3 regions of the Allobosea sp. 685 genome follow, and region 1 is predicted to be linked to each of the others. Evidence: riboswitches for the same ligand, from Rfam matches in the RefSeq annotation. Region 1 holds a riboswitch; each other region holds the start of a gene.
What was found. Region 1 has a riboswitch for thiamine pyrophosphate ahead of thiO (glycine oxidase ThiO). Riboswitches for the same ligand answer to the same signal wherever they lie in the genome.

Region 1 (4,328 bases):
TACCCATCCCGCTCCGGTCGATCCGGTGAACTACACCGTCGACCTTGCGCGCCTGCGCGAGGATGCCTTGCGGTTGAAGCCCAAGCTGATCTCGATCGGCGGCAGCCTCAACCTCTTCGCCCATCCGATCCGCGAGATCCGCGCCATTGCCGACGAAATCGGCGCGATCGTGCTGTTCGACGCCGCGCATATGTCGGGCATGATCGCCGGCCATGGCTGGCAGCAGCCGCTGGAGGAGGGTGCTCATCTGATGACGATGAGCACCTATAAGAGCCTGGGCGGGCCGCCCTCTGGCCTGATCGTCACCAACGACGCCGAGATCGCCAAACGCCTCGACGCGATTGCCTATCCCGGCCTGACCGCGAATTTCGATGCGGCGAAATCGGCCTCGCTGGCGATCACCCTGCTCGACTGGAAGGCGCATGGCCGTGCTTACGCGCAGATGATGGCTGAGACGGCGAAGGCGCTGGGCGAGGCGCTGGTCGAGCGGCAGGTGCCGGTTTTCGCGCGCGATCGCGGCCTGACGACCTCGCATCAATTCGCCATCGAGGCTCACGGCTATGGCGGCGGCCAGGCGGCGGCCAAGACTTTGCGCGCCATCAACATCCTGAGCTGCGGCATCGGCTTGCCCCTGCCGGAGGTCGCAGGCGACGTGAACGGGCTCAGGCTCGGCACGCCCGAGATCGTGCGCTTCGGCATGACGCCCGCCGACATGCCGGAACTCGCCGGCTATATCGCCGAGGGGCTGAACGGTTCGCGGCCAGCCGAGGCCGTGGCCAGGGATGTGACGGCGTTCCGTGGGCGCTTCCGCGAGTTGCACTTCATGCGGTGAGGAGGCGGAGGCTTCCGTTCCGTCTCGAATAGAAGTGCTCATGATTCTGCTCTATTCTAGTATCGGTGTTGTGGGCGCCTATTTTATTTTGTTTCCTTAACCGCCCACCGGGCGAGAAGCTCTAGCGTTGCGTGATAAATTGGCATCGTATTGGTGATTCTTTCGCGTAAAAAATTGATCGTGAATGAGAGTTTCTTTTCAGGTAGATCAATTTTAAGATCGCATCCATAAATAAGATGTGACGATATCGTATATTTTGGTTTGACCGTTGGTTTATTGCAATACATGTATATCATTTTGTTTTCTTCGATCAAAAACCATTGCTCTGAATCGTTTTCTTCTTTTTGATTGCTCTCCTCTGGAAAGCGATGCAATCCAGTTGCTGTATCGAAAATTGCAGAAGTATTGAATCTTTTTTCGTCTCTTTTTATGTTTTGAATGAGCTGCTCTCGCGTTATCGAGATGTCGCCGACGTTGACACGGACCAGATACTCGTCCGAACCTCCTTCTGGCCGGCCTGGCTCTCGGCGACGAAATTTATCGATTCTCGGCCAGTCGATGTAAATTCCTGGATGTGATGGGTCCAGATTTGGCATCCAATAAATCAACAAAAATCCTGTTGAATCGGGAGGGCAATTGACGCGAGATATAACGTCTCTCGTATATTGCCATGGTATTTTGTATTCATTCTCACCATATTTCCTCAAAACTCTGTAGTCTGTCGAGGATTGATTTATTACTCGTTCAATTTCGTCAGGTTTCGGTTGATTGTCACTACAAATAAAATTCTCAATTGTATCTTTTGTCTGCGCGATCGACGATTTAGGAAAACACATCGATATGGTGAACGCGACGATCGCCAGTAGAAAGGCGCGATTTCGACACGACATCGACTGTCTATAGCCAATTGCGGTCGAATGAGTATCGATCGAATTTGTAGACACCATTGCTCCTCGTTTTACATGCGATCTTAGATCGCACGGCCTATCTGACGAGTTTCGACAGTTGCGTTACCGTCGTATAAAAATGCGAGCCACCTCCAGATAGATGTCCACTCCCTAATAATCGCTCCCTTTTCGGGCGAAATTTGCGCTTAAGCATCATCCTCGTTCTCCGTGCCGGCCGGCCATCTCTGCCTTCAGTGAGCCTTCCGAGACGACATGCGCTCCGCTGAGTCAGACCGACTCGAAGTGGCCCGCGTCGTCGCGCACCAGCCGCGCGGTCTCGCCGGGGCTGTTGAAGGAGGAGGACTTGACGATGCGGCCGCGATCGGGAGCCTCTATCGCGATCTTGCTGGCGTCGAGTAAGGGCTCGAACGGCTTGCGGCCGGCAGACGCGATTGCGAAGGACGTCACGGCCTTCCGAGAGCTGCATTTCATGCGCTGAGGGGCAGGGAGCTTGGCTGCGCTCGGGCCCACTTGACCATCGGCCGCCGAGCTTTCACAGTCTCGTCATTCCAGGGAGATCCCCGGCAAGGGGCTGAGACACCGCTGGCAGACCGGGGCAACCCGGACAAGCGCGCGGAAATCCTTCGAACCTGATCCGGTTCATACCGGCGGAGGGATGGATTTCCCGGCTTAAAGCCGGCGGCCCGCAAGGCCGCAGATATCCTCGCCCCCCGTCGCGGCGAGGAGTTTGCGATGAGAGGCCCGCCCGACACGAGTTTGCGCCGCCAACAGGCCGGCCCGCCCGATGCTCCGGCACCGCCGGCTTTGACGGATGTCGCCATCATCGGCGGCGGGGTGATCGGCCTGATGACCGGCTGGCGGCTTCTGCGCGCCGGCCTGCGGGTCGCCCTCTTCGAGCGTGGCACGGTCGGCCAAGGGGCGAGCCTCGCCGCCACCGGGATGCTGGCGGCGGCCGCCGAGTTCGAGCCCGGCGGCGAGGAGCATGTCGCGCTCGCCCTGGAGAGCCAGCGCCTCTGGCCCGGCTTTGCTGCCGAATTATCGGCCGATGGCGGGTTCGATATCGACTATCGCAGGGATGGCGTGCTCCTCGTCGCCACGACGCGCGACGAGGTGGCGCGGCTGCGCTTCCGCCACGAGATGCAGCGGCAGGCCGGGCTCGCGACGCAGTGGCTGGATGGGGCTGCGTGCCGAGGCTTTGAGCCCGGCCTGCGGCCTTCCGTCGTGGCCGGCATCCATTGTCCCGATGATCATCAGGTCGACCCGGCCAGGGTGATAGCGGCCCTGCGGCAGGCCTTCATCGAACGCGGCGGCATCCTGCTCGAAGGCCTGGCGGCAACGCCCTGGCTGCAAGCCGGGCGCGCCGTGGGCGTCACGACGCCGCGGGGGGCGGTGAAGGCCGGAATCGTCGTCGCGGCCGGTGGAGCCTGGACCGAGATTGGGGGGCTCTCCCTGCCATTGCGGCCGCTCAAGGGGCAGTCGCTGGCGCTGACATGCCCGTCGCACCGGCCGGTTCTCTCGCGCATGGTCTGGACCGACCAGGTCCATCTCGCGCCCAAGAGTGACGGCACGCTGATCGTCGGCGCGACCATGGAGGAGTGCGGCTTCGACGATGCCGTGACCGCCGGCGGCGTCTATGCGCTGCTCGAAGGCGCGCGGCGCGTCCTGCCCGGCATCGAGGACCTGCCGATCGCGGCGATCTGGTCGGGCTTCCGTCCCACCACTGCCGATGACGCGCCGATTCTCGGCGAGACCCGGATTCCAGGCCTGCTCCTCGCCACCGGACATCATCGCAACGGCTATCTGCTGGCCCCCGTCACCGCTGTGGCGATCACGCAACTCGCCACCGAGGGGCGGATTACAGGGCCGGCCTCATCCTTTGGGCCGGAGCGCTTTGCAGCACAGGAGGCAGTGGCATGAAGCTCATCGTCAATGGACGCGATCACGACAGCGCGGCCGAGGATCTGCTGGCGCTATGGCGGGAGCGTACGGCCGAGCTCGATCTGCCGGGCCCCCAGGGCTTCGCCATCGCGCTGAACGGGATGGTTGTGAAGCAGTCGCAATGGCAGGTCACGCGTCTGGCGTCTGGTGACCGCGTCGAAATCATTCGCGCCTTTCAAGGAGGTTGAGATGAGTGTCGCGGAACAGAGTTTCACGATCGCCGGAACCCCGCTTGCCTCCCGCCTGCTGATCGGGACGGCCGGCTATCCGAACCAGCGCATCATGGTGGAAGCGGTCGCCGCCAGCGGCGCGGAGATCGTGACCCTGTCGCTGCGCCGGATCTCGCTGGCGGGCCATGGCTCCGATACGGCGCAGCTCTTGTCCGGCTACCGCTTCCTGCCCAACACCGCCGGCTGCGAGACGGCGCGCGACGCCATCCTGACGGCGGAGCTCGCTCGCGAGGCGCTTGGGACCAACTGGATCAAGCTCGAGGTCTTCGGCGATCGCGAGACGCTCTATCCCGATGTCGGGGAGCTGCTCGAGGCGACGCGCCAGCTCGTCGAGATGGGCTTCGTCGTGCTGCCCTATTGCAATGACGATCCGGTCGTCTGCGCGCGCCTCGCCGATCTCGGAGCCGCTGCCGTGATGCC
Region 2 (4,328 bases), 1.2 Mb from region 1:
ATCACGGAATCGACGCTCATCGAGGATGCGCCGCACATCATCGAGAGCTTGAAGAAGCTGCGAGCCATGGGCGTCAGGATAGCGCTCGACGATTTCGGGACCGGATACTCATCCCTGAGTTATCTGGCCAAACTGCCGATCGACATCATCAAGATCGACAAGAGCTTCAGCCATGAGATCGATTCGTCGGTCAAAGTGAACGCGCTGATGACCGCGATCACCGATCTGGCTCATAAGCTTGGGCTGTCGATCATCGTCGAAGGCATCGAAACGGCAGCGCAGCTTGCCGTGATGCGCGGTTTCAGCTTGCATGGGATACAAGGATACATCCTCGCGAAACCGATGTCCGACGAGGCTTTGCTCGCGATCATCAAGGATCGCGTGGCCTCCGACAGGATGAGCCTTGTCGGGAACCTCACGGCGCCCGCTGCGGTTGCCGTGAGGAAGCGGCCGGAAGTTGCTTGAGCGCGTCCCCGCGGTAAGAGAGCCGGAACGGGAGCGAGGCGCCATGCAGAGGCCGAACTATCCAAGCGGCAAGGACCTGCTTGGCGCCGATTCCGTGTCGCGCGACGATCTCGACGATATCTTCGCGCGCGCCGAGCGCTTCCTGGCGGAAGAGAATGAAGAGGATGCGCCTGGCGACCAGCCGGCCCGGCTTCATCTCATAAGGCGGCGGCCAAAGGTGATCGCGACCCTGTTCGACCAGCGCAGCACACGGACGCGGCTGGGCTTTCAGGCCGCGGCCTTGCGCCTGGGTCATCAATCGCTCGACGTCTACGATACCGACCGCAGCCGGATGGGCAGCGCGACAGGCGAAACGCTCGACGATCATATCCGCACCGTGGAGGCTTATAGCGACCTGATCGTGGTGCGCTCGCATACCGAGAGCCTGCCATATCAGACCGGGCGGTTGAGCTATCTGCCGGTCATCAATGCCGGCAACGGCGCCGACGAGCACCCGACCCAGGCTTTGATCGATCTCTTCGCTATCCGCAAACTGCGCGGGGACGTCAAAGACCTGTCGATTGCCCTGTCGAGCGATACGCGTGCGCGCTTTGCCCTGTCCTTCGTGAAAATGCTGCGCCTCTCGCCGCCCCGGCGCTTCACGCTTTGCTCCCTGCCGGGCGTGCCGATCAATCCGCCCATGCGCGAAGCCATCGCGTTGCTGGCGAGCCTGGGCTGCAAGGTCTCCTTCGTTCATGACGTCAGGGAGACCCTGGACCATGACGTCCTGATCATTCAGATGCAGGACATGAGCCGCTTCGCGCATGCGTCTCTGGGCAGCGAGGCTATCGACAAGGAAATCGAGACGGAACCCTTCACGCTGACCGCCAAGAAGATCCTCGATGCGAAATCGGACATCCTGATCCTGAACCCCCTGCCGCGTTTCTCCGAGCTCGACGTGTCATGCGACGCGCTGCCGAATGCGGGCTATTTTCGACAGGTCAAATTATCCTTGCCGGTGAGGATGGCCATTCTGGAGCGAATGCTTCTGGGTATTCCATGGACTGGTTGAAGCGCCGTTTCATCGTATTCTCGGTTTGGATGCTGGCCTATTTCCTGGCCTATATCGCGGTGGCGATAGCCATTCGCTATCTGTCGCACTCCTTCCGCATCGTCGAGATCGCGGCGATCCGCTCCGCCGGCTCGCTCATCCTTGCCGGATTTTTCGTCTTCAGGAGCAAGGCAGCCCTGCGCCAATTGTCGGGGATGCAGTTCGGCTATCATGTCCAGCGCAGCCTGATTCATCTGATCGGGTCCTTGGCGTTGATCTGGAGCCTGGCCAATCTTCCCCTGGGCTTCATCGCGACGATCGAGTTCTCGGGGCCACTCTTTGCGGCGCTGCTGGGCCTCGTCGTGGCGGGTTTGATCCCCGGGCCCGTCGCCTGCCTGGGATTGTCGCTCATCGCCGTTGGCAGCGCCTATCTGCTGTTCTCGCAGGGCGTCTCGCATGATGCGCGCCTGCTGATCCCGGTCGCGGCGGTCGCCCTGCTGACGATCACGAATTTGATGCTGGCCCGACTGGCCGAGAGCAAGAGCGTTGTCCTGATCGTGTTCGTCATGCATGCCGTGCAGCTTCCGGTTTATCTGTGCGCGCTCTTGATCGGCCTCGACATGGGGGGAGCGGCTCAGCCGCGCGACTTCGATCTTGAGGACGTGCTCGGGGTTTCCGCGGCGGTTTGCGTGCTCATGCTTGCCGGTTTCGTCACGCAGACGGCGCTGGCGAATGCGTCGCGTTATGGCTCTGCACTGCAACTCTGTGCCGCCGACACGCTGCGCGTGCCGTTCCTGACGCTCATCGGCTATGTCGTCTTCAAGGAGATGCTGAGCGAGAGCATCGTTTTGCCTGGATTGCTCGTCGTGGCGGGAGCGATCATTACCAGCTTGCCGCAGCCGCGTGCTCAAAGCCAAGAGAGCTGAAGTCAGCCGCGATAGCGAGCCATCGGCATGTCGCATTCTTGACATGGCCGCGCTGCCGCCGTCATGGTGCGCCCGTTCCCAGGGGGGCCTCGCTAGGAGGCTGAGATTCCGCCGGCTCGAACCCGTTTCGAGCAACGCGGTGACCCTCCGAACCTGATCCGGCTCATACCGGCGTAGGGATGCGGGACATAGGGTGGCAAGCCGCCCCTTTTCCATGCTCGCGCCATTGGCCGGACAGCGGGTCGCAGACCGGAAACCTGCCGGATTGCGCCTTGATGTCTGGGAAGGTGTGCATGGACGTGACGGAAGCGCAGATCATTGCGACCCTGCTGGAGTTCTTCGACAGGGAAGACGCGGCGGACGAGGATTTCGACCGGCTGGCGCTGCGCATCTTCGCCTACCAGTTCGAAAACAATCAGCCCTATCGCCGCTTCGCCGCGGCGAGAGGCCGGACGCCGCTTTCCGTCCGGAGCTGGCGCGACATTCCCGCCGTTCCGATCGACGCTTTCAAGGATCTGACGCTGAGCTGCCGCCCCACGGAGGGGATCGAGCACGTCTTCATGACGAGCGGTACGACCCGTGGCGGGCAGCGGGGACGCAGCTATCACCCGACGCTGGCCGTCTATGACCGTTCGATGATCCTGAATTTCCGGCAGCGCTTCATGCAGGGGCAGAACAGGATGCAGGGGCCGGACCGGATCGGCATGGGCATTCTGTTCCCCGACGAGCAGGCGATGCCGAATTCCTCGCTCGCGCATTACCTTGCCTTGGCGCGGCGGGAGTTCGGGGCGCCCGACAGCGAAGGCTTCATCGACGGGGCGGGCCTCGCCACGACGCGCCTGCTCGCGGCGCTGGCGCGAGCCGAGGCTGGCGATGAGCCTTACGCCTTGTTGGGCGCCAGCTACAGCTTCGTGCATCTGCTCGACGAATTGCAGCGGCAGGGCCGGCGCTTTGCGCTGCCGCCGGGCAGCCGCATCCTCGACACCGGCGGTTTCAAGGGGCAGTCGCGCGAATTGGCGGCGGACGAGTTCTACGACGCTCTGTCGGCTGCGCTCGGCGTGCCCCGGGAGCGCTGCATCAACATGTACGGCATGACCGAGCTCAGTACCCAATTTTACGATTGGGGCAATGAGACCTGCCCGCCGGTAAAGTCGGGCCCGCACTGGATCCGCAGCCGAGTGGTGAACCCGCTGACGGGTCAGGATGTGCCCGCAGGCGCGACCGGCGTGCTGGTCCATCACGATCTCGCCCATTTCAACTCGGTCTCGGCGATCCTGACCGAGGATGCCGGCATCGTCGTCCCGGGCGGCTTCCGTTTGTTGGGCCGCGTCGATGGCGCCGATTCCAAGGGCTGCTCCGTGGCGGTCGAGGAATTCCTGAAAGCGGCTCGTGGCTGAGGTGATGACCGAGTTCGCGGGGCATCTGCCTAGCTTGCCAGCCGGCGAGGTGGAGTGGAAGACGCTTCACTTCAGCGCTTGGGGCGAGGCGGCGGAGATCCGCGTGCCCATGCTCAGCGAAGCGCAAGCCACAGCCCTGGCTGCGCGCGTGCGCAACAATGCCCGCGCCTATCTCAAGACCCTGCGCATCGCCGAGATCACAGCGATCATCGACCAGGCGATCGCGCGATTGCTCGACCGAAACGATCCCTGGCGACAAAAGGCCGAAAGACTGCTGCCAATCGTGACGGGCTATGATCCCGAGATGATCCGGCTCGGCCTGACCGGCTATCTGAAGATCTTCCGGCAGCCGCAGCTCAAGCGCTTCCTGACTGAGGATTTCGCCGATCCGCAGATCCTCGACGATTTCCAGCCCAGGCCGAAGGGCGGTTTCGCCAAGGCGTTCGGGCCGGACCTCTTGCTGCATGTCTGGGCCGGCAATGTTCCAGGCCTGCCGCTCTGGAGCCTGAT
Region 3 (4,328 bases), 3.1 Mb from region 1:
TCCGCCGGCCGCAGCGCCCTCCGCACCAGGCTTGCCCGCAGCCCCAACCGCACCGCGCCCTGCGCCGCCGCCAGGGCAGTTCCGCGCTCCTCCCGCCGCAGCCCCGGGCCAGGCGCCGGTGACCCAGCCGACACCCGTACCTCCACCTGCGGCGGCTCCGGCGGCCCCCACCCCAGGCGGACGCGGCCCGGGCGCTCCTCCGCCATCCTCCCCCCAGCCGCAGCCCGGACAGACCGTGGCGCCTCCACCCGCGGCCGCTCCAGCGGCACCGGCTCCAGGCGGGCGCGGTCCGGGAACTCCCCTGCCGCCACCTGCCGCCCAGCCTGCGCCGGCGCAGCCCCAGCCCGGACAGACGTTGCCCGGACAGACTCCTGCGCCTCCGCCAGCTGCAGCCCCGGCGGCTCCCGCACCAGGCGGGCGCGGCCCGGGAGCTTCCCCGCCGCCTTCCGCCCAGCCGCAGCCCGGACAGACCCAGCCCGGACAGACTCTTGCACCTCCGCCAGCAGGCCAGCCGCCCACTGGCGGTCCCGGCCAACCGCCCGCGCCTGACCGGCAAGGCCGGCGTGGCGGCATCGGGCTTGGCGGCGCCGCCGCGATCGGCCTTGGCGCCGGTGTGATCGGCGGCATCATGGCGACGCAAGGAGCGGAGCGCTTCGACGATGTCCGCAGCCGACGCGAGGAACGGCGCGACGGCGACGTCACGATCATCCGCGAACCCGGCCGCACGATCATTCGCGACGACGACCGCGTGATCATCCGCCGCGACGAGACGCAGGCCTTCCGCGATCTCGGTTTTCAGGGTCGAACCGAGCGCCTGGGCGACGAGAACCGCAACGTCTTCGAGCGGCCCGACGGCACGCGCATCGTCACCATCACCGACCAGGATGGCCGCCTGATCCGCCGCACGCGGCTCGACCGCAACGGTGAGGAGTACGTGATCATCGACAACACCCGCCGCGATCGGCCCAATGACCGCTTCTCGGACGAGATCGTCGTGCTGCCGCCGCCACCGCTGCCGATGCCGCGCGAGCGCTATATCGTCGATGCCGAGCGAGCCGATGAGCGTTTGATCTACGAGACGATCATGGCCCCGCCTATCGCCGCGATCCCGCGCCGCTACACGCTCGACGAGGTGCGCTATTCGCCCGATCTGCGGGCGCGGATGCGCAGCGTCGACATCGATACGGTGACCTTCGAAACAGGCTCCTGGGCCATCGCGCCGGACCAGGCGCAGCGGCTCGCCACCATCGCCCAGTCGATCCGGCAGGGGCTGCAGGGCTCGCCCAACGAGGTCTTCCTGGTCGAGGGGCATACCGACGCCGTCGGCTCCGACATCGACAACCTGTCCTTGTCGGACCGCCGCGCTCAATCGGTCGCGGAAATCCTGACCCGCGACTTCGGCGTGCCCGCCGAGAACCTGACGACCCAGGGCTATGGCGAGCAATATCTCAAGGTCGCGACGCAGGAGCCCTCGCGCGAGAACCGGCGCGTGACGCTGCGACGGATCACGCCGCTGCTGGCCGGGCGCTGAAGACTATGCCGGCGCGGCGGCTCGCTGCCGCACCGGTTCGCTTTCGCCGCATCGCTTTCATGAAGCGGCAAGGTCTCTGGTCTAGATCACGTTGCATCCGGACGACTTCGTCCGCATGCAACGTGATCTATTCCTAGAGTTGAGAGCATTGCTCTTGCGAAAAACCGGTACCCACTTTTTCGCGCAAGGCTCTAGCCCTAGCTGAGAGGAGACCGGTCATGAGCGATTCATCGATTGCCATCGCGCAAAGCCTCGCCGCGAGCCAGGCGGCCGCCACGCGCCAGACGATCCAGACCGAAATCGTCAAGCAACAGGCCGATGCCGAACAGGCCGTGGCCGACCTGCTGCAACAGGGCGCGGCGCAGGCGAAGGCCGCCCTCCCGGCCGGACAGGGCCAAACCGTCGACATCACCGCCTGAACCGGCGCCATGCCCGCCCTGCGGGGTGCTCCCGGTGTTTTGCCGGTTGCGCACCGGCGCTATCACGCCTAACTTCCCAGCCGTTCCGAGGGGTGCTCGCAAGAGCTGAGATGGCCGTCCAGGCCGAACCCATCGAACCTGATCCGGGTCATACCGGCGGAGGGACTGGAACGCGGCGCGAGACGACCCGCATCCGCATCACAGCGCTAGACCGCTTCGACGCCGGATCTCCTGAACCTTGGACCAAGGAGGAGATCCCCCATGAATGCCCACACCAAGCCCGCCAAGAACAGCATCAAGACCGCGCCCAAGTTTGGTGCACCGACCGGCGTCACCACCGGCCCGATCATCGGTTCGCGCAAGATCTATGTGCCGACGCCGGAGGACGCGTCGATCCGGGTGCCGTTCCGCGAAGTCGTGCTGACGACCGACGCAGAGCCACCGGTGCGCATCTACGACCCGTCGGGGCCCTTCACCGAGACCGATGCCAGGATCGACCTGAACCAGGGCCTGCCGCAGCCACGCCGCGCCTGGCTTGACGCGCGCGATTTCGACGCCATTGCCGGCCGCGAGGTCACCGCCGCCGACAATGGCAACATCTCGCCCGAGAACCTGGTGCCGGCCTGCCCGGCTGAGCGATCGGTGCTGACGGCCAAGCCCGGCCAGATGGCGACGCAGTTCGAGTTCGCCCGCGCCGGGATCATCACTCCCGAGATGATCTATGTCGCGCATCGCGAAAACCTTGGCCGCGCCGCCATGCTCGAAGGCGCCCGTGAGCGCCATGCCGATGGCGAGAGCTTTGGCGCCAGCGTGCCGGAATTCGTCACGGCGGAATTCGTGCGCAGCGAGATCGCGCGCGGCCGCGCCATTATTCCCGCCAACATCAACCACCCGGAACTCGAGCCGATGGCGATCGGCCGCAACTTCCTGGTCAAGATCAACGCCAATATCGGCAATTCCGCCGTCACCTCCGGCGCCGCCGAAGAGGTCGAGAAGCTGGTCTGGGCGATCCGCTGGGGCGCCGACACGGTCATGGACCTGTCGACCGGGCGCAACATCCACAACATCCGCTCCTGGATCCTGCGCAACTCGCCTGTCCCGATCGGCACCGTACCGATCTACCAGGCGCTGGAGAAGGTCGGCGGCGACCCGGTCAAGCTCGACTGGGAGGTGTTCAAGGACACGCTGATCGAGCAAGCCGAGCAGGGCGTCGACTACTTCACCATCCATGCCGGCGTCAGGCTGCCCTATGTGCCGCTGACAGCGTCCAGGGTGACCGGCATCGTCTCGCGCGGCGGTTCGATCATGGCACGCTGGTGCCTGGCGCATCATAAGGAAAGCTTCCTCTACGAGCGTTTCGACGAGATCTGCGAGATCATGCGCCGCTATGACGTCTCGTTCTCACTCGGCGACGGCTTGCGTCCGGGCTCGATCGCTGACGCCAATGACCGTGCCCAGTTCGCCGAGCTTGAGACGCTGGGCGAGCTCACCAAGGTCGCCTGGGACAAGGGCTGCCAGGTGATGATCGAGGGCCCCGGCCATGTGCCGATGCACAAGATCAAGGAGAATATGGACAAGCAATTGCGCGAATGCGGCGAGGCGCCCTTCTACACGCTTGGACCGCTGACCACCGACATCGCGCCGGGCTACGACCACATCACCTCAGGGATCGGGGCTGCGATGATCGGCTGGTTCGGCTGCGCCATGCTCTGCTATGTCACGCCCAAGGAGCATCTCGGCCTGCCCAACCGCGACGACGTCAAGACCGGCGTCATCACCTACCGGATCGCGGCCCATGCCGCCGATCTCGCCAAGGGTCATCCGGCGGCCAAGCTCCGCGACGATGCGGTCAGCCGCGCACGCTTCGACTTCCGCTGGGAAGACCAGTTCAACCTGGCACTCGACCCCGACACCGCCCGCGCCTATCACGACGAAACCTTGCCGAAGGACGTGCACAAGGTTGCGCACTTCTGTTCGATGTGCGGGCCAAAGTTCTGCTCGATGAAAATCACGCAGGATCTGCGCGCCGAGGTCCTCGCCATGGGCGAGAACGAGCGCATCGCACTTGACCAGGCGGCGGCGCAGATCGAAACGGAAAGGCATGCGGGCATGGCCGCGAAATCCCAGGAATTTCTCTCGAAGGGCGGCAATCTCTACCTGCCGGCAGCGGAATGAGCATGACCACGGACGTCACCCATCTTGATGCCGCCCGCGTCGCCGCCGTGCTGGCGCGCGTGACGGCGCAGCGGCCGCGCGTGCAATGCCTGACCAATACGGTGGCGCAGAACATCACGGCCAACATGCTGCTCGCCTTCGGGGCGATTCCCTCGATGGCGATCCATGTCGACGAGGTCGCGGCGATGGCCGATGGCGCGGGC

Region 2: it holds a riboswitch for thiamine pyrophosphate, as region 1 does, so the genes downstream of both, RMR04_RS16325 (LuxE/PaaK family acyltransferase) here and thiO (glycine oxidase ThiO) in region 1, are expected to answer to the same signal.
Region 3: it holds a riboswitch for thiamine pyrophosphate, as region 1 does, so the genes downstream of both, thiC (phosphomethylpyrimidine synthase ThiC) here and thiO (glycine oxidase ThiO) in region 1, are expected to answer to the same signal.

The regions. Positions count from the first base shown of each region.
Region 1 is NZ_CP134779.1:1,958,140-1,962,467, forward strand. Features, by position in the region: gene glyA (serine hydroxymethyltransferase) at 1-832, shown strand, start outside; gene RMR04_RS10595 (hypothetical protein) at 916-1,428, opposite strand; gene RMR04_RS10600 (hypothetical protein) at 2,008-2,187, opposite strand; TPP riboswitch at 2,282-2,413, shown strand; gene thiO (glycine oxidase ThiO) at 2,473-3,657, shown strand; gene thiS (sulfur carrier protein ThiS) at 3,654-3,866, shown strand; gene RMR04_RS10615 (thiazole synthase) at 3,868-4,328, shown strand, end outside.
Region 2 is NZ_CP134779.1:3,186,938-3,191,265, reverse strand. Features, by position in the region: gene RMR04_RS16340 (putative bifunctional diguanylate cyclase/phosphodiesterase) at 1-465, shown strand, start outside; gene RMR04_RS16335 (aspartate/ornithine carbamoyltransferase family protein) at 509-1,516, shown strand; gene RMR04_RS16330 (DMT family transporter) at 1,504-2,421, shown strand; TPP riboswitch at 2,492-2,618, shown strand; gene RMR04_RS16325 (LuxE/PaaK family acyltransferase) at 2,715-3,818, shown strand; gene RMR04_RS16320 (acyl-CoA reductase) at 3,823-4,328, shown strand, end outside.
Region 3 is NZ_CP134779.1:5,426,834-5,431,161, forward strand. Features, by position in the region: gene RMR04_RS26600 (hypothetical protein) at 489-617, shown strand; gene RMR04_RS26605 (OmpA family protein) at 629-1,531, shown strand; gene RMR04_RS26610 (hypothetical protein) at 1,750-1,950, shown strand; TPP riboswitch at 2,029-2,133, shown strand; gene thiC (phosphomethylpyrimidine synthase ThiC) at 2,212-4,125, shown strand; gene RMR04_RS26620 (hydroxyethylthiazole kinase) at 4,128-4,328, shown strand, end outside.